DNA from 4 places in the Billgrantia sulfidoxydans genome. Region 2 is predicted to be linked to each of the others. Evidence: predicted binding sites of a transcription regulator. Region 2 holds the regulator's gene; each other region holds the start of a gene.
The links. Region 2 encodes LexA, which represses DNA repair genes until DNA is damaged. Its sites were predicted from a motif close to TACTGTNTANNTANACAGTA; they were not measured.
Positions count from the first base shown of each region.

Region 1 (5,348 bases), 1.4 Mb from region 2:
CGGATCAGTTCTGGCTCGCGCCCTCACGCTGCTCGACACGCTCAGCCACCTCGGCGGCCTTGGCCTGGTAGTCGGCAGGAGAGTAGCCGGCCGCCTCGAGCGCCTCGGACACCTCGGGCGGCATGTAGTTCTCGTCGTGGCGCGCCAGCACCTGGTCGGCCCGGATGTAGCCGTCGCGCTGCAGCTGGCCGACCACCACCACCCCCTGCCCTTCACGGAACAGGTCGGGAAGGATGCCACTGTAATGCACGCGCACGTCCTCGACGTAGTCGGTCACGGTGAACTCGACGTCGAGGCTGTCCGGATTGCGCGCCACGCTGCCCTCCTTGACCATGCCGCCGGCGCGGATCTGGCGCTCGTAAGGCGCATCGCCGGCGACGATCTGGATCGGGCTGAAGAACAGGTTGATGTTGGCCCGCAGCGCATAGAGCGTCAGCCCCACGGCGATCGCCGCCAGGGACACCAGGCCCAGGACCATGAAGAGCTTCTGTTTACGTTTAGGCCTCATTGGTGCTTCTACCCCTGCTAGTTTGGATCGGTTGCGCCTCGCCGGCGTGTCCGGCCTGGCGGGCTTCGCGGCGTACGCGGCGCCGTAGCTGGCGCAGCACCTGGCGGCGCTCGACGCGGGCATGCAGCACGGCACCCAGCAGCAGTACGGCGGTCAGGCCCCAGGCCGACCACACGTAGGGGGCGTGCCCGCCCATGGCGAAGAATTCCTGGAACGTCGCGAAGGCCATCAGGTCGCCTCCTCGGCCAGCTCGCGCACCCAGCGCTTGCTGGACTCGCGGCGCAGGATCTCGCTGCGCGTGCGCATCAGGGTCAGGGCGATGAAGAAGCTGTAGAAGCCCAGCACCATGATCAGCAGCGGCAGCCACATCTCCATCGGCATGGCGGCACGCCCGGTGACGGTGAAGGTGGCGGGCTGGTGCAGCGTGTACCACCAGTCCACCGAATACTTGATGATGGGGATGTTGATCACCCCGACCATGGCCAGCACCGAGGCCGCACGCGAGGCGCTGTCGCGGCTGGCGAAGGCGCCGCGCAGGGCGATCACGCCGAGGTAGAGGAACAGCAGGATCAGCATCGAGGTGAGGCGCGCGTCCCACATCCACCAGGTACCCCAGGTGGGCACGCCCCACACCGCGCCGGAGAACAGCGCGACGAAGGTCATGGCCGCACCCAGTGGCGCCATGACGGTGGCGGCCATGTCGGCGATCTTGATCTTCCATACCATGAACACCAGGCCCGTCACCGCCAGCGAGATAAAGATCGACTGGGCCAGGAAGGCCGCCGGCACGTGGACGTAGATGATGCGGAAGCTGTTGCCCTGCTGGTAGTCGGCGGGGGCGAAGGCCAGCCCCCAGACGCTGCCGGTGACGATCAGGATCAGCGCTGCGGCCCAGAACCAGGGCTGCAGGCGGGCGCTGATGGCGTAGAACCACTTGGGGGAACGCAACTTGTTTATGAAGGCCCACATGCCTCGTCAACCTCTCAACCGTTGATACTGATGCGCAGCGACGCCGCAATCGCCAGTGGCGCGAAGATCAGGGCCAGCGCCAGCAGCGCGCCGAGGATCGCCAGGTGCGCCAGCACGCCATCGCCGAAGATGGCTGCCTGGACGGCCCCGGCACCGAAGATCAGCACCGGAATGTACAGGGGCAAGACCAGCAGCGACAGCAGCACGCCGCCGCGGGAGAGCCCCACCGTCAGCGCCGCTCCGATGGCACCAATCAGGCTGAGACTGGCACTGCCCAGTGCCAGTGAGACGGCCAATACCAGATAGCTGCCCGCCGGCAGTGCCAGCATGATGCCGAGCACGGGGGCCATCAGCGCCAGGGGCAGGCCGGTCAGCAGCCAATGCACGGCCACCTTGGCCAGGGCCAGCATCGCCAGCGGCTGGGGTGTCAGCAGCAGTTGCTCCAACGAGCCGTCGTCATAATCGGCCCGGAACAGGCTGTCCAGCGACAGCAGCGCCGCCAGCAGTGCCGCCACCCACAGCAGGCCGGGCGCGATGGTCGCCAGCAGCGTCGGGTCGGGGGAAATGCCGATCGGGAACAGGGTAATGACGATGGCGAAGAACACCAGGGGGTTCAGCACTTCACTGCGCCGCCGCAGCAGCAATACCAGGTCCCGCTTCAACGTTGCCCACACTGCGACAGCGAGGCCGCCGCGAGGTTCCTCGCGAGCCATCACCGCACCCTCTCTCAGCGAGCCCTCAGATGCCGGCATCGGCCCCTCCCCCGCCGAGGCGGACACGGCGCAGCTCGGCGCACGGCGCCAGTTCGTGGTGGGTGGTGACCAGCACGCAGCCACCGCGGTGGGCGTGCTCGACCAGCCGCCGCTCCAGCGCCGCGACGCCGTCGCGATCGATGGCGGTGAAGGGCTCGTCGAGCACCCACAGCGGCCGCGGCGTCAGCGCCAGCCTCGCCAGCGCCACGCGGCGCTGCTGACCGGCGGAGAGCTGCGCCGCGGGGACGTCCTCGAAGCCAGCCAGGCCGACCTCTTCCAACGCCTGGAAGCGTGCCGCCTCACCCCCCGACTGACCGGCCAATGCCTGGTACCAGGCGAGGTTCTCCAACGGCGTGAGCGCGGCCTTGACGCCCGGCGCATGGCCCAGGTAGAGCAGGCTGGCGAGGAAGGACTCCCGCGCCCTGCGCATCGGCCGCTCACCCCAGAACAGCTCGCCTTCGTAGTCGGCCAGCTGGCCGGAGAGAATCTTCAGCAGAGTGGTCTTGCCACTGCCGTTGGGGCCTTCCACCCGTACGATCTCGCCAGCGCGAATATCCAGGTCCAGGCCCCGGAACAGCCAGCGGTCGTCACGCTCGCAGGCCAGGCTTTGCGCTTGCAGACGCAGGCTCAACGGCACTCTCCAGGAAAGGGTAAATTCGACCGAAATGCTACACGGAAAGGCCCCTAGCCGCTAGCGACGGGGGGTGCGTCACGGCGCCACCCTTGCCTCAGGTCAAGGCATGTCGGCATCGGCAAAACTTGCCACCCGGCGACCGCTTGGTATGATGCAGGATACCTGTACATTTCAACAGGGTCGCAAAGAGGGGGAACGCCAATGCCAACGCCTTCCATGCAGTACCTGTACCGACGCCCCAACCAGCCCATCGCCACCTCCTGGGCCAGCGTCGACGCCACCGACCTCGTCGAGGTGCCCCTGCTCGGGGACGTCTCGGCGGGCCTGCCGATCGAGGCCTGCCCCAGCGGCGGCAGCATCCACGCCCCCGCCTGCATGGTGCGGCGCAACACCTACGCCCTGCGGGTGCGCGGCGATTCGATGGTCGACTGCAACATCTTCGACGGCGACGTGATCATCATCGAGCGCCAGGAGAGCGCCGAGAACGGCGAGACCGCCGTGGTGCTGATCAACCAGCAGGAGGTGACGCTGAAGAAGCTCTACATCGAGAAGAGCGGCGTGCGCCTGCAGCCGGCCAACGAGAACATGGCCCCCATCTACCTCAAGAACAGCGACATCCAGGTGCTCGGCATGGTCATGGGCGTGGTGCGCCAGGCGGATCGCCGCGAGCTGACCCACTGATGCGCTATCCGGTCCCCGACCTGCCGCCGGGCGCCTGGCGCGAGAGCGTGACGGAAGTGGAGAAAAGCCGCTTCATCGCCTGGCTCTGCCACGCCCCCGACGTCGCCGCCTTCGAGACCCTGCTGGCCGAGGCCCGTCGCACTCACCCCAACGCCAGCCACCACTGCAGTGCCTACATCGCCGGCCCGCCCGGCGAACAGAATGCCATCGGCTTCTCCGACGACGGTGAGCCCGGCGGCACTGCGGGGCGCCCCATGTTTCAAGTGCTGGAGGGCGCCGGGCTGGGCCAGGTCGGCTGCGTGGTAACGCGCTATTTCGGCGGCACCAAGCTCGGCACCGGCGGCCTGGCCCGCGCCTACGCCCAGGCCGTGGCCCGCGGGCTCGACGCGCTGCCGCGACGGGAAGTGGTCGAGCGCACGGCGCTCAGGCTCAAGGTCGGCTTCGCCGGCGAGGCCGAGGCCCGCGCCTGGCTCGAGAGCCACGGCGTACCGGTCGAAGCCGCCGACTACGCCAGCGACGGCGTGCTGCTCAGCGTGGGCTGGCCCAGCGACACCGAGGTCGATCTCAGCCCACTGGAAGCGCGCCTGCGCGGCAATCTCAGCCTGGTCGAGGCGGACTGACTCCCGCCGTCACGCCCCGCAGCGCCACTTCGTAGGAGCGCTGGATATGGTCGTCCATCACGGCCCGTGCGGCCTTGATGTCACGTTCCAGCGCCAGCTGCACCAGCTCGCCGTGCTGGGCGTCCAGCACGCGGCGCACTTCGGGCGCCTCGGGTGCCATCCGGCGGTAGCGGTCGAACTGGTCGTGCAGTTGCTCGATGAAACGCAGCAGCCAGGCCGAGCCGCACGGCGCCACCAGGGTACGGTGGAAACGGGCGTGAAACTGCTCCCATTCATCAACCTTCTCCGGCGCCATGTCGGCTCGCTTCAGTCGATGCGCCGCGGCCAACAGCTCGGATTCCCACTCGGCATCGCCGAAACGAATGGCCCGCTCCAGTGCCATGCCCTCGAGTTCTCTGCGCATCTCGGCGATGTCGTCGAGCTCGCTTCGCTCAAGGCTGGGCACGCGGAAGCCCCGCTGGTTCTCCTGGATCAGCAGACCGTAGGCCGCCAGGCGGTTCAATGCCTCGCGCAGCGGGCTCAAGCCTACCTCGTAGCGCTCCTTGAGCGCACTGATGGCGACCTTTTCTCCTGCGGCAAAACGGCCGTTCACCAGGTCCTGTCGCAGGGTGTCGTAGATGCGACTGGACGTCGTCGGCTGCTCCTTGCGTTTGGCGATCCCCATGCCCCCTCCTCTGTTCGTCTCGGAATCGAAGGTTGACGCTGCTTTCTGACTCAACCTATATTCTAGCCACAATAATCGATTTTTTTCTCATAAGATGACAAATGAAATCTAAATCAACGATCACCTTCAATACCGATTCGCCTGAGACGACGGCATGACGGCATCCCGCAAAGCGCCCCTGGGCGCGCTGTTCTGGGCCTTCACCCGCATCGGCCTGCTTGGCTTCGGCGGCGGTCCTGCCATGATACCTCTGGTACAGCAGGAGGTGGTCAAGCGCCATGCCTGGCTCAGCGACGAGGAGTTCGCCGATATCCTCGCCATCGGCAACACCCTGCCCGGCCCCATCGCCACCAAGATGCCCGGCTATATCGGCTACCGGGTTGCCGGCTCGCTCGGCTGCCTCGTGGCCGTGATTGCCGTCATCCTGCCCATGATCGTGGCCATGATCGCCTTGCTCACCGTATTCAGCCGCTACCGCGACGTGGCCTGGATCCGCGGCATGGGGCAGGCCGTGGTACCG
Region 1 covers NZ_CP053381.1:614,205-619,552, reverse strand. Annotated here, with positions in the region: gene ccmE (cytochrome c maturation protein CcmE) at 5-508, opposite strand; gene ccmD (heme exporter protein CcmD) at 498-737, opposite strand; gene HNO51_RS02925 (heme ABC transporter permease) at 737-1,477, opposite strand; gene ccmB (heme exporter protein CcmB) at 1,492-2,229, opposite strand; gene ccmA (cytochrome c biogenesis heme-transporting ATPase CcmA) at 2,216-2,860, opposite strand; gene HNO51_RS02910 (LexA family protein) at 3,065-3,544, shown strand; gene HNO51_RS02905 (IMPACT family protein) at 3,544-4,164, shown strand; gene HNO51_RS02900 (GntR family transcriptional regulator) at 4,142-4,828, opposite strand; gene HNO51_RS02895 (chromate transporter) at 4,983-5,348, shown strand, end outside.
Region 1: HNO51_RS02910 (LexA family protein) is a predicted target of LexA. The motif match lies at 3,024-3,043, and genes of this name have one in related genera.

Region 2 (5,348 bases):
GGCCATGGGGATCTCGGGCGACACACGCCAGAACAGCTCTCCGCCACGCAGGCCGCCGCGATAGCGGGTGGCGTGGAGGTAATCGACTTCCAGCGGGAATCCCAGCCGGGTCAGCAGGTGTCCCGTGGTGATCAGGCCGCCGTTCATCACGCAGTAGAACACCGGCAGCTTGTCGCCCAGGTCGGCGGTGATCTGCTCGGCCATGCGATCCAGGGCGCGTTCGACCTCTGCGTGGCTGATCAGGCAGTCGGCATTCTCCATGACGTCGCGCATGGTAGCCAGGGAGTCGTGAAAATCGGCTTCGAGTTTGGGCATGAAGGACTCGTGTCAAAGCAGGTAAACGAATAGGGAAAACGACAAGACGGATCAGAGCGTGGCCATGGCTTCCAGGCGCGCATGCACCCGGCGCCAGCGCCCCAGGGCCTCGAGCGCCTCGATGTCGGGACGCGCCCGGCCGTAACGCAGGCGCGCCGTCAGCCGCGTGGTTCGCCCCTGGCAGGCGTCCAGCACCTCGAGTGCCGCCGCACGGTCATTGCACACCAGCACCATGTCGCAACCGGCACTCAGCGCGGCCATGGCCCGCTCGCCCGGCGCCCCGGCAAAGCCGGCACCGGCCATGCCGAGGTCGTCGGAGAAGATAGCCCCCTTGAAGCCCAGCGACTCGCGCAGCAGGCCCAGCCAGCTTGTCGAGAAGCCCGCCGGGCGCGAATCGAAGGCGGAATAGATCACGTGAGCCGGCATCACGCCGTCGAGCCGGCCGGCGAGTTCGGCGAACGGCACCAGGTCGTGCCGGCGCAGCGCCTCGAGCGGGCGCTCGTCGACCGGCAGCTCCAGGTGGGAATCCGCCGCCACCCCGCCGTGGCCGGGGAAATGCTTGCCCACCGCCGCCATGCCGGCTTCGTGCAAGCCGCTGACGAAGGCGCCGGCCATGGCCGCCACGGCCTGGGGGTCGGAGGAGAAGCTGCGATCGCCGATCACGCTGGAAAGGCCAACATCGACATCGAGCACCGGGGCGAAGCTGAGATCAAGGCCGCAGGCCGCCATCTCCATGCCCAGCAGCCAGCCGGCATCGAGACACAGCCTCAGGGTCACCTCCGGGGCCACGGCATAATCCCGGCCGATCCGCCCCATGGCCGGCAGGCGCGTCACCCCTTCACGCAGCCGCTGCACGCGACCGCCCTCCTGGTCGATGGCGAGCAACAGCTCCGGGCGTACGCGCCGTATGGCATCGCAAAGCTCCCGCACCTGCCGCGCATTCTCGACGTTGCGAGAAAACAGGATGACGCCCCCCACTTCGGGGCGCTTGAGCAGCGCACGCTCTTCCTTGCGTAATGCGGTGCCTTCCAGATCGAGCATCACCGGGCCGAGGGTCTGGGTCATGATCGGAGTCCTTGGGCATGAAAGGGAGCTGATTCTAGACCAAAGCCGTCTACGGCAACAGCCATCGGTGCGGTAAGAACCGTACCGGAAACGGCGCTTCCTTCCTAGCTCACTCGTGCAGCCAGACGGGAGTGCCCGGCAGTGCCAGCGCGAAGACTTCCAGCAGCGCCTGGTCACGCATGCGGATGCAGCCATGCGAACGGGGCACCCCCATCGGCTGATCCGGCGGCGTACCGTGTAGATAGATATAGCGCCTCTGGGAATCGACGTCGCCGCCGCGATTGATACCCCGCTCGAGTCCGCACAGCCACAGGATGCGGGTCAGGATCCAGTCGCGCCCGGGGTGGGCGGCGGCCAGCGTCGCGCTATAGACCTCGCCGGTGGAACGCCGGCCACGAAAAACGGTACCCGGCGGCTGCCCATGGCCGATGGCGGCCCTGACGTAATGCCAACCGAGCGGCGTGCAGCCGCTGCCTTCGCGTTGGCCCGTTCCCGCCAACGCCGTCGATACGGGCCACTCCAGCAGGCGTCTGTCGCCCTGCCACTGGACCAGGCACTGGCGCCCGATGTCGACTTCGAACCAGCACCCGTCCCGGGGCGGCAACGCCTCCAGCCGCGGAGTATGCATGTCAGCTCGCCCTGGCCGGCTGCGCGGCAGGCGGCGGCAGAGGGGCGTTCATTGCGGCGACCACCACAGGGCGCAGGCGACGAATCAAGTCGCGCACCGAAACATGCTCGTGGTAGTCCTTCTCGGCGATGTCGCGCAGCGCGTCGAGACCCGAGAGGGTAAAGATCACCGTTCCCAGGACGAAGTGAAGGCGCCAGAAACGCTCGGCATCGGGAAGCTCCGGGGTGGCGCGGCGCACCAGGTCGGTGAAGCGGGTGAAGACGCTGCCGTACTCTTCCTGGATGTGACGACGCAAATGTCCCTGGGCCTGGCTGTAGGCAAGCCCCAGCAGCTTCATGAACACCTTGAGGCTGTGCTTCTCGGCCGGCACCTCAAGCACGGTGCGAGCCATGGTTTCCAGAAGCACCTCCAGCGGGATGACATTGCCGGCATGCTGAGCCTCGAGCTCGTCGAGGGCATGGTGGAAGCGCACCGTGAAGGGGTCGAGGTAGCGTGAGAAGACCGCCTGGATCAGCGCTTTCTTCGAGCCGAAATGATAGTTGACCGCGGCGAGGTTGACGCGAGCCTTGCTGGTGATGGTGCGCAGCGAGGTCTCGGCGAAGCCGCGCTCGGCGAACAGCACCTCGGCGGTGTCGAGGATGCGCGTGACGGTATCGGTCTGGGCCATGATCAGTTCCCACTGGAAACGACTGTTTTAAACATTACAAAAGTCTACGCCATTACGATGCACGGCTCAATGTCACGACAGCCAGAAGCGTTTTAAACGATTTACGAACGCCGCGCGATCCCGCACGCTGCCTTTTACTGTATGGGCTTCCATGCTGTATACTTGACCAATACGGCCTTCACGCCTCTGGAGTTCGCCATGACACGCCCGCTCACTTCGCGTCAGCAAAACGTCTATGACTTCATCGTCAAGACCATGAACGAATTCGGCTACCCCCCCACGCGGGCCGAGATCGCCCGAGCGCTGGGCTTCCGCTCGCCCAATGCCGCCGAGGAGCACCTGCGCGCACTGGAACGCAAGGGCGTGATCAGGGTGATACGCGGCACCTCACGCGGCATACGCCTGCCGGCTCAGGAAGCCGACAGCATCGTCAGTGAGCCGAGCGGCGAGGGGCTGCCGATCATCGGCGAAGTGGCTGCCGGCAGCCCCGTCCTCGCCGCCGAGCACATCGACCGCTATTGCCCCCTGCCCCCGGATTTCTTCACGCCTCGCGCCGACTACCTGCTCAAGGTTCGCGGGCTCTCGATGAAGGACGTCGGCATCCTCGAGGGCGACCTGCTGGCCGTGCATCGCACCGATCGCGTGCGCGACGGCCAGATCGTGGTCGCGCGCCTGGAAGACGAGGTCACGGTCAAGCGCTTTCATCGCCAGGGTCATCGCGTTGTGCTGGAGGCCGAGAACGCCGACTTCGCTCCGATAGAGGTGGATCTGCGCCACCAAGAACTCGAGATCGAGGGGATTGGGGTGGGGGTCATTCGCGGCGGCAACGGCCAAGCCTTGGGGTAAGAGCTGGCTGCGCTTGGCCATACGGCGTTAAAAATTGGCTTAAAATGCTCATTTGCAACAGCAAACTCCGCTTTTTCGCCAATTTTTGCCTTGTCTGGCCTTCGCTCGCTCAGCTCCGACGTCCTGGCGAATCTCCATGAGCCGCAAGATTCTGCATGCCGACTGTGACTGCTTCTACGCCGCGGTGGAGATGCGTGACAACCCGGCGCTGCGTGAGGTACCGCTGGCCATCGGTGGCAGTGCGGAGGGGCGCGGGGTCATCGCGACCTGCAACTACCCTGCCCGTGCCTACGGCATTCACTCCGCCATGCCGACGGCGCGGGCACTGCGGCTGTGCCCCCACCTGACTCTGCTGCGCGGGGATTTCGACCGCTACCGCGAAGCGTCACGCCAGATATCGGCGATCTTCCACGAACTGACACCGCTGGTGGAGCCGCTGTCACTGGACGAGGCCTTTCTCGACGTCACCGAGGTGACGCGCTTCTCGGGCAGCGCCACCTGGATGGCACGCTGGCTGAAGGAGGAGTGCCTGAAGCGCGTCGGCATCACGGTGTCGGTAGGCGCCGCCCCGTCGAAGTTTCTGGCCAAGATCGCCAGCGACTGGGAGAAGCCCGACGGCCTGACCGTCATCTCCCCTTCCCAGGTGGACGACTTCGTGCGCCAACTTCCGGTCACCAAGCTGCACGGCGTCGGCCCGGCCACGGCCAAGCGCTTGCAGGCGCTCGACATCGACACCTGCAGCGATCTGCAGACAATGCCGCTGGAACGCCTGCTGCAGGAGTTCGGCAAGTTCGGCCGACGCCTGTTCGAACTCGCGCGAGGCATTGACGACAGGCCGGTGCGCATCGAGCGCGAACGCAAGTCGGTGAGCGCGGAGACCACCTTCGCCAGCGACCTGCCCGAGCTCGCGCTCTGCTACGCCGAGCTAGCACCGCTGTGCGAGCGCCTCGACGCCCGGCTCGCCCGCCACGGGCATCCGCCCGTCGCCGGCATTTTCGTCAAGGTACGCTTCGACGACTTTTCCCTCACCACCCTCGACTCACGAGGCGGCTTGCCTGACCTGGAAAATTTCGCTGCCCTGATGGAACAGGCCTGGGCGCGTCGCGCGCGCCCGGTACGGCTGCTCGGCGTAGGAGTCAGGCTGGTGACGGACGATGCTCGGCGCCAGCTCAGCCTGCCGTTTTAAAGATTCACTTGGTATCGATATAGCGGTGGTCGTTGAAGGTGGCGACCCAGTCGGGGTGATAGACCATCAGCACGCTGAGCAGCATGCCGGTGAGAAAGGCCTCCGACGGCATCAGCAGTGGCAGGAACAGGGCGTACTCCTTGGCCAGATGGACGGCATCCGGGTCGGTAGCACCGAGCATGACCAGCCCCAGACCGGCAAGCCCCGTGCCCAGCGTCGCCAGCGCTGCACCGAAGAAGCCGCACAGGAAAAGAAAGATCATCAGGTTGTCGGGCAGGTAGCGATCGACGATGCGCCATATCGACACCATCACCAGGACCGGCACCAACCCGGTAATCAGCACGTTGACGCCGAGCAGAGGCCAGCCTGCCTTGCCCAACGCGACCAGCGAGAGGTTGGCCAGCAGATTGGTCACCAGTGCCAGCGGCGCCTTGAAGACCAGCGTCAGCAGTGCCGTCAGCATCAGCTGCAGCGCCAGCCAATCGACCGACTGGGCCCTGAGCTGCCACAGCAGCACGACGGCCACACTGGCCGCCAGCCAGCGATGCTGCAGGCCGTGGTCGGCCAGCAGCGGCTGCCAAGGGCGCTGCACCAGCGCCAGGCCCAGCACCGTCAGCGAGATCAGCCCGCATGCGATCAGC
Region 2 covers NZ_CP053381.1:2,037,207-2,042,554, reverse strand. Annotated here, with positions in the region: gene HNO51_RS09565 (hypoxanthine-guanine phosphoribosyltransferase) at 1-315, opposite strand, end outside; gene nagZ (beta-N-acetylhexosaminidase) at 367-1,380, opposite strand; gene HNO51_RS09555 (L,D-transpeptidase) at 1,490-2,008, opposite strand; gene HNO51_RS09550 (TetR/AcrR family transcriptional regulator) at 2,010-2,675, opposite strand; gene lexA (transcriptional repressor LexA) at 2,874-3,521, shown strand; gene dinB (DNA polymerase IV) at 3,658-4,707, shown strand; gene HNO51_RS09535 (energy-coupling factor ABC transporter permease) at 4,712-5,348, opposite strand, start outside.

Region 3 (5,348 bases), 340 kb from region 2:
CTGGCCACTTCGTCGATGACCCGCTCCACCATGGGGCGGAAGGGGCGATCGCGCAGCTGGCCGTTGCGGATACGAAAGCGCGCCACCAGCGGGTTGATGGCCGCGTTCACCGCCAGCTTGTGCCACAGTCGCGTTTCGATGTCCTCCACAGCATCGGCGGCCAGCCCCGCCTGGCCGAGCAGGGTAGCCAGCTCAAGGCAGCGCCGGGAGTGGCGATTGGCGAGGTCGCCGACATAGGTCACGCCACGGCCGGCATGCACCACGCCGTCGTCACCGGCCAGCCAGGCCCCCTCGGTGGTGGAGGCGCACAGCACCGGCCCCGGATGGCGGCGGTCGAGGTCGGGCTGTACCCGATAGCCGTTCTGCCACAGCACCAGCGTCGGCGCGCCGGCCAGCCGCGCCATGACAGCAGCGTAGGCGGCTTCGGCATCGTAGGCCTTGGTGGTCAGGTGTACGAAGGCCGGCGTCGCGGATGGCAGTCGCCCGACCTCGAACGTCGCAACGCGGCGGGACCGGCGGCTGCCGTCCGGTGTGGTCAGCGTCTGGATCGCGGGCAGCGTCCGCCGCCCGGCGAGCGCCACCGGTGCGACCTCGGCCAGGGACAGCGCCAGCAGGCGGCCCAGGGCGCCGGGGCCCACGATCAGGTGGGTCTGGTCGTTCATGTGAAGCCTTGTGAGACGAACACCGGCAGCCAGCATACCGCGGCGGGTTGCCAGAGCAAGCGGCATCATGCCTTCGCGCGTGGCTTGCGGCGTGTCCGGGCCGAGGCGCTGCGCCCACGTCGGCTCTTGCCGGCCGCTGTGCGCCGTTTCGCCACGTCGGTGGCTTCGCCCTGTGCCGTGGCCATGGCCTGGCGCAGCCGGCCCGCATCGGCGCTGCCCAGCAGGCTGCGCAGGTCATCGACCAGTGCGGCGAGGAACGGTGCGGGGTCGTCGTCGCGTTCGGCGATGGCCGTCAGGCGCTGCTCCCACAAGGCGGTGCGCTCCGGGCGTGAAGCGGCCTCGGGCAGCGAGGCGATCAGGCCGCTGCCGAGGCGGGTGGCGCGCAGGGTCTTGTGTCGGCGCACCAGGTAGCCGCGCTCGATCAAGGTCTCGATGATCCCGGCACGGGTGGCCTCGGTGCCCAGTCCGTCGTGCTCACGCAGGGTGCGCTTGACCGCGGGGTCGTCCACGTAGCGGGCGATGTTCATCATCGCCTTGATCAGGCTGGCGTCGGTGAACGGCTCGGGCGGTCGGGTCTCGCGCTCCTCGACCTCGCAGGCCTGGACCCGGCAGGGCTCTCCCTCGCGCATGGCCGGCAGCGGCGGCGCCTCCTCGCGGGTGGTGAACAGCGGCTTCCAGCCGGGCTGGAGCAGCTCCTGGCCGCTGGCGCGGAAGCACTCGTCGAGGATGCTGAACTCCGCCTTGACCTCGCGCGCGATCAAGGGTGGGTAGAACTGGGCCAGCACGTTGCGTGCGATCAGGCGGAACACGTCGGCCTCGGCGCGCTCCAGCCGCTCGAGTGCGGCCGGCTTGCCGGTGGGGGCGAGGGCATGGTGAGCGCCCACTTTCTTGTCGTCCCAGGCCTTGGAGCGCAGGGCGAAGTCGGCGCCGGCGAGCCAGCCGCGAAGGGTCTCATCCTGGCCGCAGGCGCTACTCAGGGTCGCGTGCGCCTGGGCCAGGTGCTCCTGGGGCAGGTAGCGACAGTCCGAGCGAGGGTAGGTGATCAGCTTGTGGCGCTCGTAGAGCCGCTGGCAGATGTCCAGCACCGCCTGGGCGGAGAGTCCGAAGCGGCGCGCGGCGTCCACCTGCAGCGCCGAGAGCGAATAGGGCAGCGGGGCCGACTGGCGCTTCTGGCGTGTCTCGAGCGAGGTGAGCCGTCCCTCGGCGCCGCGCAGGCGCGCGGCCAAGGCCTCGGCCGGTGCGCGTTCGAGCAGCCGCCCCTGGTCGTCGAGTCGGTGGCTTTCGCCGGGCTGCCACCAGGCGCGCAGCTGGCCGTTGGCGATCGCCAGGTCGACCCACAATACGTAAAAGGGGTAGGCGACGAAGCCTCGAATCTCGGCGTCACGGCGGACCACCAGCCCGAGCACCGGGGTCTGTACCCGGCCCACCGAGAGCACGCCCTCGTGGCCGGCCTGTCTCCCGGTCAAGGTCCAGGCACGAGTGAGGTTGATGCCGTACAACCAGTCGGCGCGGGCGCGCGACTCGGCGGCCCGGTAGAGCGGCTGGTAGCGGGCGTTGTCTTCCAGTCGCGCCAGGGCGCGCTGCACCGCCGGCCGGTTGAGGTCGCTGACCAGCAGGCGTGCCACCGGCCCCTTCCAGCCAAGGTGTTCGATCACTTCCTGAACCAGCAGTTGCCCTTCGCGATCCGGATCGCCGGCATGCACCACTTCGCGGGCCTGCTTGAGCAGCTTGCGGATGACGGCGAGCTGCCCCCTGGCCTTGGGCCGCGGGGTTAGCTGCCAGCGGCTTGGCAGGATTGGCAGATGGTCCAGTCGCCACTGCTTGAAGGCGGGGTCGTAGGCATCGGGCGGGGCCTGCTCCAGCAGGTGTCCGAGGCACCAGGTCACCACGCTGTCGCCGGCGTGAAGGGCACCGTCCTCGCGGCGTACGCCACCCGGCAGGGCGTCGGCGATGGCCCGGGCCAGGCTGGGTTTTTCGGCGATGATCAGGCGCATGTCACCCTTCCGTGCAGTCGTGTTGGTGGATATTCTTACAGTAATCGACCATCGAGGCCAGGGGGTTAGGGCGCCGCGTGCGGTACCATCCCCGTTGCGAAGGCCACCGTCAGGCAGAGGAGTGCCATCATGCGGGAACGGGGTAGGACACGGCGACTGTTCGGACTCGGGGCGCGTACCGGTGGCACCCTGCTGCGCAGTCGGCTCGGCGGCGAGGCGGACTGGCGCGCGCTGGGCGAGGCCCTGTTCGAGGGGCTTTCCGAACTCAAGGGCCCGGCGATGAAGCTGGCCCAGATCATGGCGCAGTGGGACGACCTGCTGCCGCCGGACCTCGCCGACGAGCTTGGGCGCCTGCAGCGCCAGGCCGAGCCGATGCCGTGGGAAGGCATACAGCGTACCCTGGTCGAGCAGTACGGCGAGCTGGGCGACAACTTCCGCGAGATCGAAACCAGGCCCTTCGCCAGTGCTTCCATGGGACAGGTGCATCGTGCGGTGACCCATGGCGGCGATTCCCTGGTGCTCAAGGTACAGTACCCGGGGCTGGCCGAGGTGCTGGAGGGCGACCTGGCTCAGCTCCAGCGCATCATGCGCCTGGGGCGCTGGTTCAAGGTGCCCCAGGCGCGCCTGGATGCGCTGTTCGAGGAACTGGCTGCCAGCCTGCGCAGCGAGCTCGACTATCACGCCGAGGCTTGCGCCCTGGCGCGCTATCGCCAGCGCTATGCGCATCTGGCGGGCCTGGCGATACCCGAGCCGCTTCCCGAGTTCTCCGGCCCGCGCGTACTGGCCATGCGCCATGTGGCCGGTACGCCGCTGCGCGAGCTGGAAGGAGCGGACGACACCCTGCGTCAGCGCATCGCCGCGACGCTGGCCGACTGGCTCACCGAGGAACTGTTCGTCCACGGCGAACTGCACGCCGACCCGCATGCCGGCAACTTCGCCGTCGACGCGGCAGGCCGGCTGGTGATCTACGACCTGGGCGCGGTGATCCCGGTGCCCGAGGCGCACCTCAAGGCGATGATGCAGCTGCTCGACGCCACCCTGGCCGGCGACCCCATGGCCATGGATGAGGCCCTGCGCCGGCTGGGCGGGCGCCAGGGGCAGGGGGCGCCGCTGGCGCTTTATCGCGATGCCGCCGAGGCGGTGGCGCCGCTGTTCGCGCCCGGGCCCCAGGACTTTTCGGACGTTCGAGTGCATCGCCGCCTGCGCGATCTCACGCCCCGAGTCTGGGCGGCCATGGACCGCCTGCAGCCGCCGGCCGACGTGCTGCTGCTGTCGCGCACGCTGAACGGGCACTACTGGAATCTGGTGCGCCTGGGGGCCCGCCTCGACATGCACGCCCGCACCCGGCCACTGCTGGCCTGGGCGAGGCGTTGAGCCATGTGCGACCGCTCTTGCGTGCAGCACCGAGCCGCGCTTCCCTGTTACTATATTCGCCTTTTGAACTGGCGGAGAGTGTGATGCTGGCAGTATGGGTGGAACAGCTGCTGGGCTATGCGTCGGGGGCCCTGGCAGCCATCCGTGAGGAGGAGCGCTATCCGGCCCTGATGGCCTGGGCGCGTGAGGAGGGTGCCGAGCTGATGGGCGGCGACCTGGCCATGGCCCAGGCGTTGGCACCGATCCTGTGGAGCCAGACCCCGCTCGAACGCGCCGGCTTTACCTGCGAACCCTTGGCGCGCCCCGGCCGCAACGAACCCTGCTGGTGCGACTCCGGGCGCAAGACCAAGCACTGTTGCGGTGCCGTCGCGATGCCCGCCGAAGTACCCGACCACCTGATGTGGATGCTTTCGCTGCGCGACTGGAAGGGGCCCACGCTCAAGGCGGCGCTCGAGAGCGGCCATGCCCCCGCCCAGGCCCTGCTCGAGGCCGGGCTGATCGCCGCCGAGACGGGCCAGCGCGGGCGTGCCCAGCAGATCCTCGAGTCGTTGTTCCAGCGTGCCGACTGGTCGCGCCTGCCGGCCCAGGCCGAGCCGGCCTTCGAGCTGTTGATCGATCTCTACCAGGAGCGCGGCTTCATCCGCAAGCGTGCCGAACTGCTCGACGAGGTGCTCGAGCGCGGCCCGCTGTTCCTGCGCGGCGTGGCCCTGGAGCGGCTGTGCCTGATGCACCTGGACAACGACGACCTCGACAGCGCCCGTTCCGCCTTCGTGCGCGCCCAGCAGGCGCTGCCCGACTCGCCGACCCTGGCCTATATCGAGGCCATGCTGCTGCTGCACGAGGGGCACGAGGAGGAGGCCGCCGAACGCGCGCGCTTCTGGTTCCGGCGCCTGGCGCGCAAGGGCGAACTGGAGCCTGACCAGCTGCAGTTCCTCGCCGACCTGGCGGAAAACCCCGGCGCTACCCTGGCCGACCAGCTGCTCAACGCCGAGGAGGACCTGGCCGAGCCGCTGGCCTCGCTGCAGGAGCTATTGGCGGAATTGCCCACTGCGCGCGGCCTGGACGTGCGCCGCACGGCCGCAGGGGAGCTGGAGTACCACAGCAGCGCGCGGGAGGACACCCTGTACGCCGCCTGGCAGAAGCATTTCCAGGTCGAGGTGGATGACGAGAGCGCGCTGGGCCTCAAGGGCGATCCCTGGATCCAGGCCGGTGACTGGCTGCGCGAACTCTGCGCGCATCCCGAGTGGCTCGACTCGCCGCGAGTGGTGGAGTCGCTCACCCTGGCCCTGACCAGCCGCTTCGGCAGCCTGCCGTGGAT
Region 3 covers NZ_CP053381.1:1,695,490-1,700,837, forward strand. Annotated here, with positions in the region: gene HNO51_RS07915 (ketopantoate reductase family protein) at 1-662, opposite strand, end outside; gene HNO51_RS07920 (DNA topoisomerase III) at 728-2,656, opposite strand; gene HNO51_RS07925 (ABC1 kinase family protein) at 2,786-4,030, shown strand; gene HNO51_RS07930 (SEC-C domain-containing protein) at 4,114-5,348, shown strand, end outside.
Region 3: HNO51_RS07920 (DNA topoisomerase III) is a predicted target of LexA. The motif match lies at 2,680-2,699, and genes of this name have one in related genera.

Region 4 (5,348 bases), 1.4 Mb from region 2:
GCCGCCCTGCTTCTGGGTATCGGTGACCAGGAAGCGGCCGCCTTCGAGGTGCAGGTAGCCGATATCGCCCACCTGGCCGCCGGACTCGCCGTAGAACGGTGTGCGGTCGAGCACCACCACGCCGCGCTGCTCGGGTTCGAGCGCCGCCAGGGCATTGCCCTCGCCATCGACGATGGCGGTCACCGTGGCGCGATCCTCGAGCCGGTCGTAGCCGGTGAAGGCGGTCTCGCCCTCGAGCTCCAGCGCCGCGCCGTAGTCGGCGCCGAACTGGCTGGCGGCACGGGCGCGTTCGCGCTGGGCCTCGAGTTCGCGCTCGAAGCCGGCTTCGTCGAGGCTCACGCCGCGCTCGCGACAGACGTCGGCGGTGAGGTCGTAGGGGAAGCCGTAGGTGTCGTAGAGCTTGAACACCGTCTCACCCGGCAGCACGTCGCCCTCGAGGTTGGCCAGGGCCTCCTCGAGCAGGCTCATGCCGTGCTCCAGGGTGCGCGCGAACTGCTCCTCCTCCTTGAGCAGGATGCGCTCGATCTGGTGGCGCGCCTCGCGCAGCTCGGGGTAGGCCTCGCCCATCTCGACATCGAGAGCGCCGACCAGCTTGTGAAAGAAGCTGCCCTTGGCGCCCAGCTTGTTGCCGTGGCGAATGGCGCGACGAATGATCCGGCGCAGCACGTAGCCGCGCCCCTCGTTGGAGGGCAGCACGCCGTCGGCAATGAGGAAGGCGCAGGAGCGGATGTGATCGGCGATGACCCGCAGCGAGGGCGTGGTGGTATCCGCATGGCCGGTGTGACGGGCCGCTGCCTCGAGCAGGTTCTGGAACAGGTCGATCTCGTAGTTGGAGTGCACGCCCTGCAGCACCGCCGCCACGCGCTCCAGCCCCATGCCGGTGTCGATGGAGGGCTTGGGCAGCGGGTTCAGGTTGCCGGCGGCGTCGCGATCGAACTGCATGAACACCAGGTTCCAGATCTCGATGTAGCGGTCGCCGTCCTCCTCGGGGCTGCCGGGCGGGCCGCCCCACACCTCGGGGCCGTGATCGAAGAAGATCTCCGAGCTGGGCCCGCAGGGGCCGGTATCGCCCATCTGCCAGAAGTTGTCCTCGTCGAGCTTGGAGAAGCGCGCCGGGTCGACGCCGATCTCCTCCTTCCAGATGCGCTCCGCCTCGTCGTCGCTCACGTGCACGGTGACCCACAGCTTCTCGGCCGGCAGCCCCAGGCGCTGGGTGAGGAACTCCCAGGCGAAGCGGATGGCGTCGCGCTTGAAGTAGTCGCCGAAGCTGAAGTTGCCCAGCATCTCGAAGAAGGTGTGGTGGCGCGCGGTGTAGCCGACGTTGTCGAGGTCGTTGTGCTTGCCGCCGGCGCGCACGCAGCGCTGCGCCGAGGTGGCGCGCACGTAGGGGCGCGGGTCGCGGCCGAGGAAGACGTCCTTGAACGGCACCATGCCGGCGTTGGTGAACAGCAGCGTCGGGTCGTTGCCCGGCACCAGGGAGCTCGACGGCACGATGGTGTGGCCGTGCTCCTCGAAGTAACTCAGAAAGGCCTGTCTGATGTCTGCGCTTTTCATGGGGTATCCGTGGCGATGAGCGTGGTCACCCGACGGGCAGGCGCGTCCAGCACCGTGTCAACCTGGCCGAATCGCACGCCTTGACGTGTCAGGAGCGCCACCTAGGGCGTTCGCAAAGGGAGGCATTATAACGCAGTTGTCAAGCGACTGAAGGGGAGGTGCACATGACCGTGCTCAGTCGACGGCGCCGAGTCGCGCCAGGGCATGACGGATCTGCTCGAAATCGAAGCCGCGGGCCGCCAGGAAGCGTTCGCGCCGGGCGCGTTCGCGAGGGGTATCGCCAGGGCCGGAGAAGCGGCGCTCGAGTACCTCGCGGGCAAGCTCGAACCAGTCGACCTCGCCCTCCCGCTCGGCCTCGGCCAGCGCGGCCGCGATCAGGCCGCGCTCGACGCCGCGCCGCTCCAGCTCGGCACGCACCTTCAGCGGACCCTGGCCGCGCATCACCCGCGAGCGCAGGAAGCTCTCGGCGAAACGGGCGTCGGACTGCAGGCCGGCCTCGGCCAGCGCGTCGAGACAGGCGTCGATCGCCTCCGTGGGGTGGGCCCGGGACGCCAGCCGCTGGGTCAGTTCGGCGCGAGAGTACTCGCGCCGGGCCAGCAGGCGGATGGCGTCATCCCGCGGGGACGCCGCGGGCGCTTCGGACCGGGCAGGCATGGCTTAGAGCAGGTCGTCCTCGCGCTCGGCGTCGGCCGCCACCGGCTCCTCGGCCTCCTCCTCCTTGGGCGCGACCGTGGCCAGCAGCTGGCCGCGGATCTGGCTCTCGATCTCCTCCATCACCGCCGGGTTGTCCTCGAGGAACTGGGCGGCGTTGGCCTTGCCCTGGCCGATCTTGTTGCCCTGGTAGCTGTACCAGGCCCCGGCCTTGTCGATCAGGTTGCACTGCACGCCCAGGTCGACCACCTCGCCGGCGTGATAGATGCCCTTGCCGTAGAGGATCTGGAACTCGGCCTGGCGGAACGGCGGCGCCACCTTGTTCTTGACCACCTTGACCCGGGTCTCGTTGCCGACCACCTCGTCGCCCTGCTTCACCGAGCCGGTGCGGCGGATGTCGAGGCGCACGCTGGCGTAGAACTTGAGCGCGTTGCCGCCGGTGGTGGTCTCGGGGCTGCCGAACATGACGCCGATCTTCATGCGGATCTGGTTGATGAACACCACCATGCAGTTGGCGTTCTTGATGTGACCGGTGATCTTGCGCAGCGCCTGGGACATCAGGCGCGCCTGCAGGCCGACGTGGGAATCGCCCATCTCGCCCTCGATCTCGGCGCGCGGTGTCAGCGCCGCCACCGAGTCGATGATGATCACGTCGACCCCGCCGGAGCGCACCAGCATGTCGCAGATCTCCAGCGCCTGCTCGCCGGTGTCGGGCTGCGACACCAGCAGGTCGTCGAGGTTGACGCCGAGCTTCTCGGCGTAGCTCGGGTCGAGCGCGTGCTCGGCGTCGATGAAGGCGCAGGTCTTGCCCTGGCGCTGGGCCTGGGCGATCACCGACAGGGTCAGGGTGGTCTTGCCAGAGGATTCCGGGCCGAAGATCTCCACCACGCGACCGTAGGGCAGGCCGCCGATGCCGAGCGCGATGTCGAGCCCCAGCGAGCCGGTGGACACCGATGGCATCACTACCCGCGGCGCGTCGCCCAGGCGCATCACGGTGCCCTTGCCGAACTGGCGCTCGATCTGGGAAAGGGCGGCATTCAATGCCTTGGAACGGTTTTCATCCTGTGCCATGAGGCTCTCCTCGCAGAACTCGCAGACGCTTGCAGGTGCAGTTGGTAGGCGGGCCACCGTGGGGAGCTCGCCCGGACACTGTATGGTTGGACAGTAGTATGACGAAAAAAACGCCGCGCGACTAGTCGGCTTCGAGGTAACGAATCAACCCGACGATGGCCTCGCGTACCGCGCGCTCGCGCACCGCGCGGCGGTCGCCGGGAAAGTGGAAGCGCTCGGCCCGCTGGCGTGCCTCGCTGCCCCAGGCCAGCCACACGGTGCCCACCGGCTTTTCCGGCGTGCCGCCGTCGGGTCCGGCCACGCCGCTGATCGCCACGCCGAGCTTGGCCCCGCTGTCGCGGCAGGCGCCCGCCACCATGGCCTCCACCACTTCGCGGCTGACCGCGCCGTGCTGGGCGATCGTTGCCTCGGGTACACCGAGCAGGCGCGCCTTGGCGGCGTTGGAGTAGGTCACGTAGCCGGTATCGAAATAATCCGAACTGCCGGCCACCGAGGTAATCGCACTGGCCACCCCGCCGCCGGTGCACGACTCGGCGGCGGTGACGCTGACGCCATGCTCGCGACAGCGTCGCCCGAGCCGTTCGGCGAGGGTGGCGAGGTCGAGGTTGGCCAGGCTGGAGGCACTGTGGGGCATGGTATCGCTCCTTTTGGTAAGGACCGGCCGACAGGCGCCGGCCACGCATTCTGCGGCTGCCTGCTACCATAGCGCATCCCCCCTTGATTGGCAGGCATCACCGCTTCGTCACGCCCGGTCGTCGGCACGGGCCCGCGCCGGCGAGGCGCCCGCCCACTCTGCCGCCAGCGGCACCTCGTCGAGAAATTCGAGAGAGCGCACCGGCATGGCGAACTTGATCTCGCGCTTGCGCAGTTCGTCCAGCAGGCCGAAGTTGATCGTCTGCTGGATGTCCATGTAGAGGTTGAAGTCCGGGCTGAGCACGTAGTAGACGACCTCATATTTCAGCGCATAGTCATCGAAGAAGCGCAGGTGGGCGCGATCGAAGCGTGTGCTCTCCACCGACTCGATGACCTGTCGAACGATCTCCGGCACCTCGCGCACCTTGTCCAGCGGCGTGCGGAAGGAGAGCGACAGGTTGAACACCACGCGCCGCTCCTGCATGCGGTTGTAGTTGTGGATGGTCTGCTGCAGCAGGCGGGTGTTGGAGATGATGACCTGTTCGCCGCTGAGGCTGCGAATGCGGGTGGTCTTGAGCCCGATGTACTCGATCGTGCCGGCGATCGTATCGAAGACGATGAAGTGTCCGACCTTGAACGGCTTGTCGACCCCGATCGACGCCGACGCAAACAGGTCGCCGAGCAGGGTCTGCACCGCCAGCGCGATGGCGATGCCACCGATCCCCAGGCTGGCCACGAAGGCGGTGATATTGACCCCCAGGTTGGCCAGGACGGAGAGCAACACCACGGCCCAGAGCCCGATGCGAAACATCAGCACGACCATGGTCACGGTCAGTTGATTGTCGCGCCCGGCCTCCGACCGCAGCGTATCCTCCTTCCACAGGCCCAGTGCGGCATCCACCCACAGGCCGAACTGAAACGCCAGCACCAGGAACCATAAATGGCTGACCCGCCGCTCCCAGAGCGGATCGAGTTCCACCACGAACAGGGCCACCTGCAGGGCCAGCACGGCCAGCAGCAGTCGGCTGGTATGCTCGGCGATATGCGCCGCATAGTGCCGCCAGTGCCCGCGCCCATGGGCCGACCAGTCGACGATGCGACCGACGAGCAGGCGCAATGCCAGGCGCAGGACGAGGTAAGCGACCAGCGTGATGCCCAGCAGCAGGAGCGCCGTCACCAGGGTCGGCTGGCCCAGCCACGCCCCCCAGCCTTGCCACAATTCCGTCTCCATGGATGCCTCCCTTTATCCGATGGCGCCAGTCATTATGGACAAAGCGACGCCTTCTGACGGCGTGGCTTTGTTACGGCATGTCGAGCGCGGGTGGGGCGTGGTAACCTTGCTTCCTTCCATGCCCACACAACCGACGAGCCAGCCGAGAAAGCATGAACGACGCGGTCAAGACGGATGTGCCGAGCCATACGCCGATGATGGCCCAGTA
Region 4 covers NZ_CP053381.1:595,086-600,433, reverse strand. Annotated here, with positions in the region: gene alaS (alanine--tRNA ligase) at 1-1,554, opposite strand, end outside; gene HNO51_RS02815 (regulatory protein RecX) at 1,729-2,208, opposite strand; gene recA (recombinase RecA) at 2,212-3,276, opposite strand; gene HNO51_RS02805 (CinA family protein) at 3,398-3,910, opposite strand; gene HNO51_RS02800 (mechanosensitive ion channel family protein) at 4,019-5,140, opposite strand; gene mutS (DNA mismatch repair protein MutS) at 5,293-5,348, shown strand, end outside.
Region 4: recA (recombinase RecA) is a predicted target of LexA. The motif match lies at 3,353-3,372, and genes of this name have one in related genera.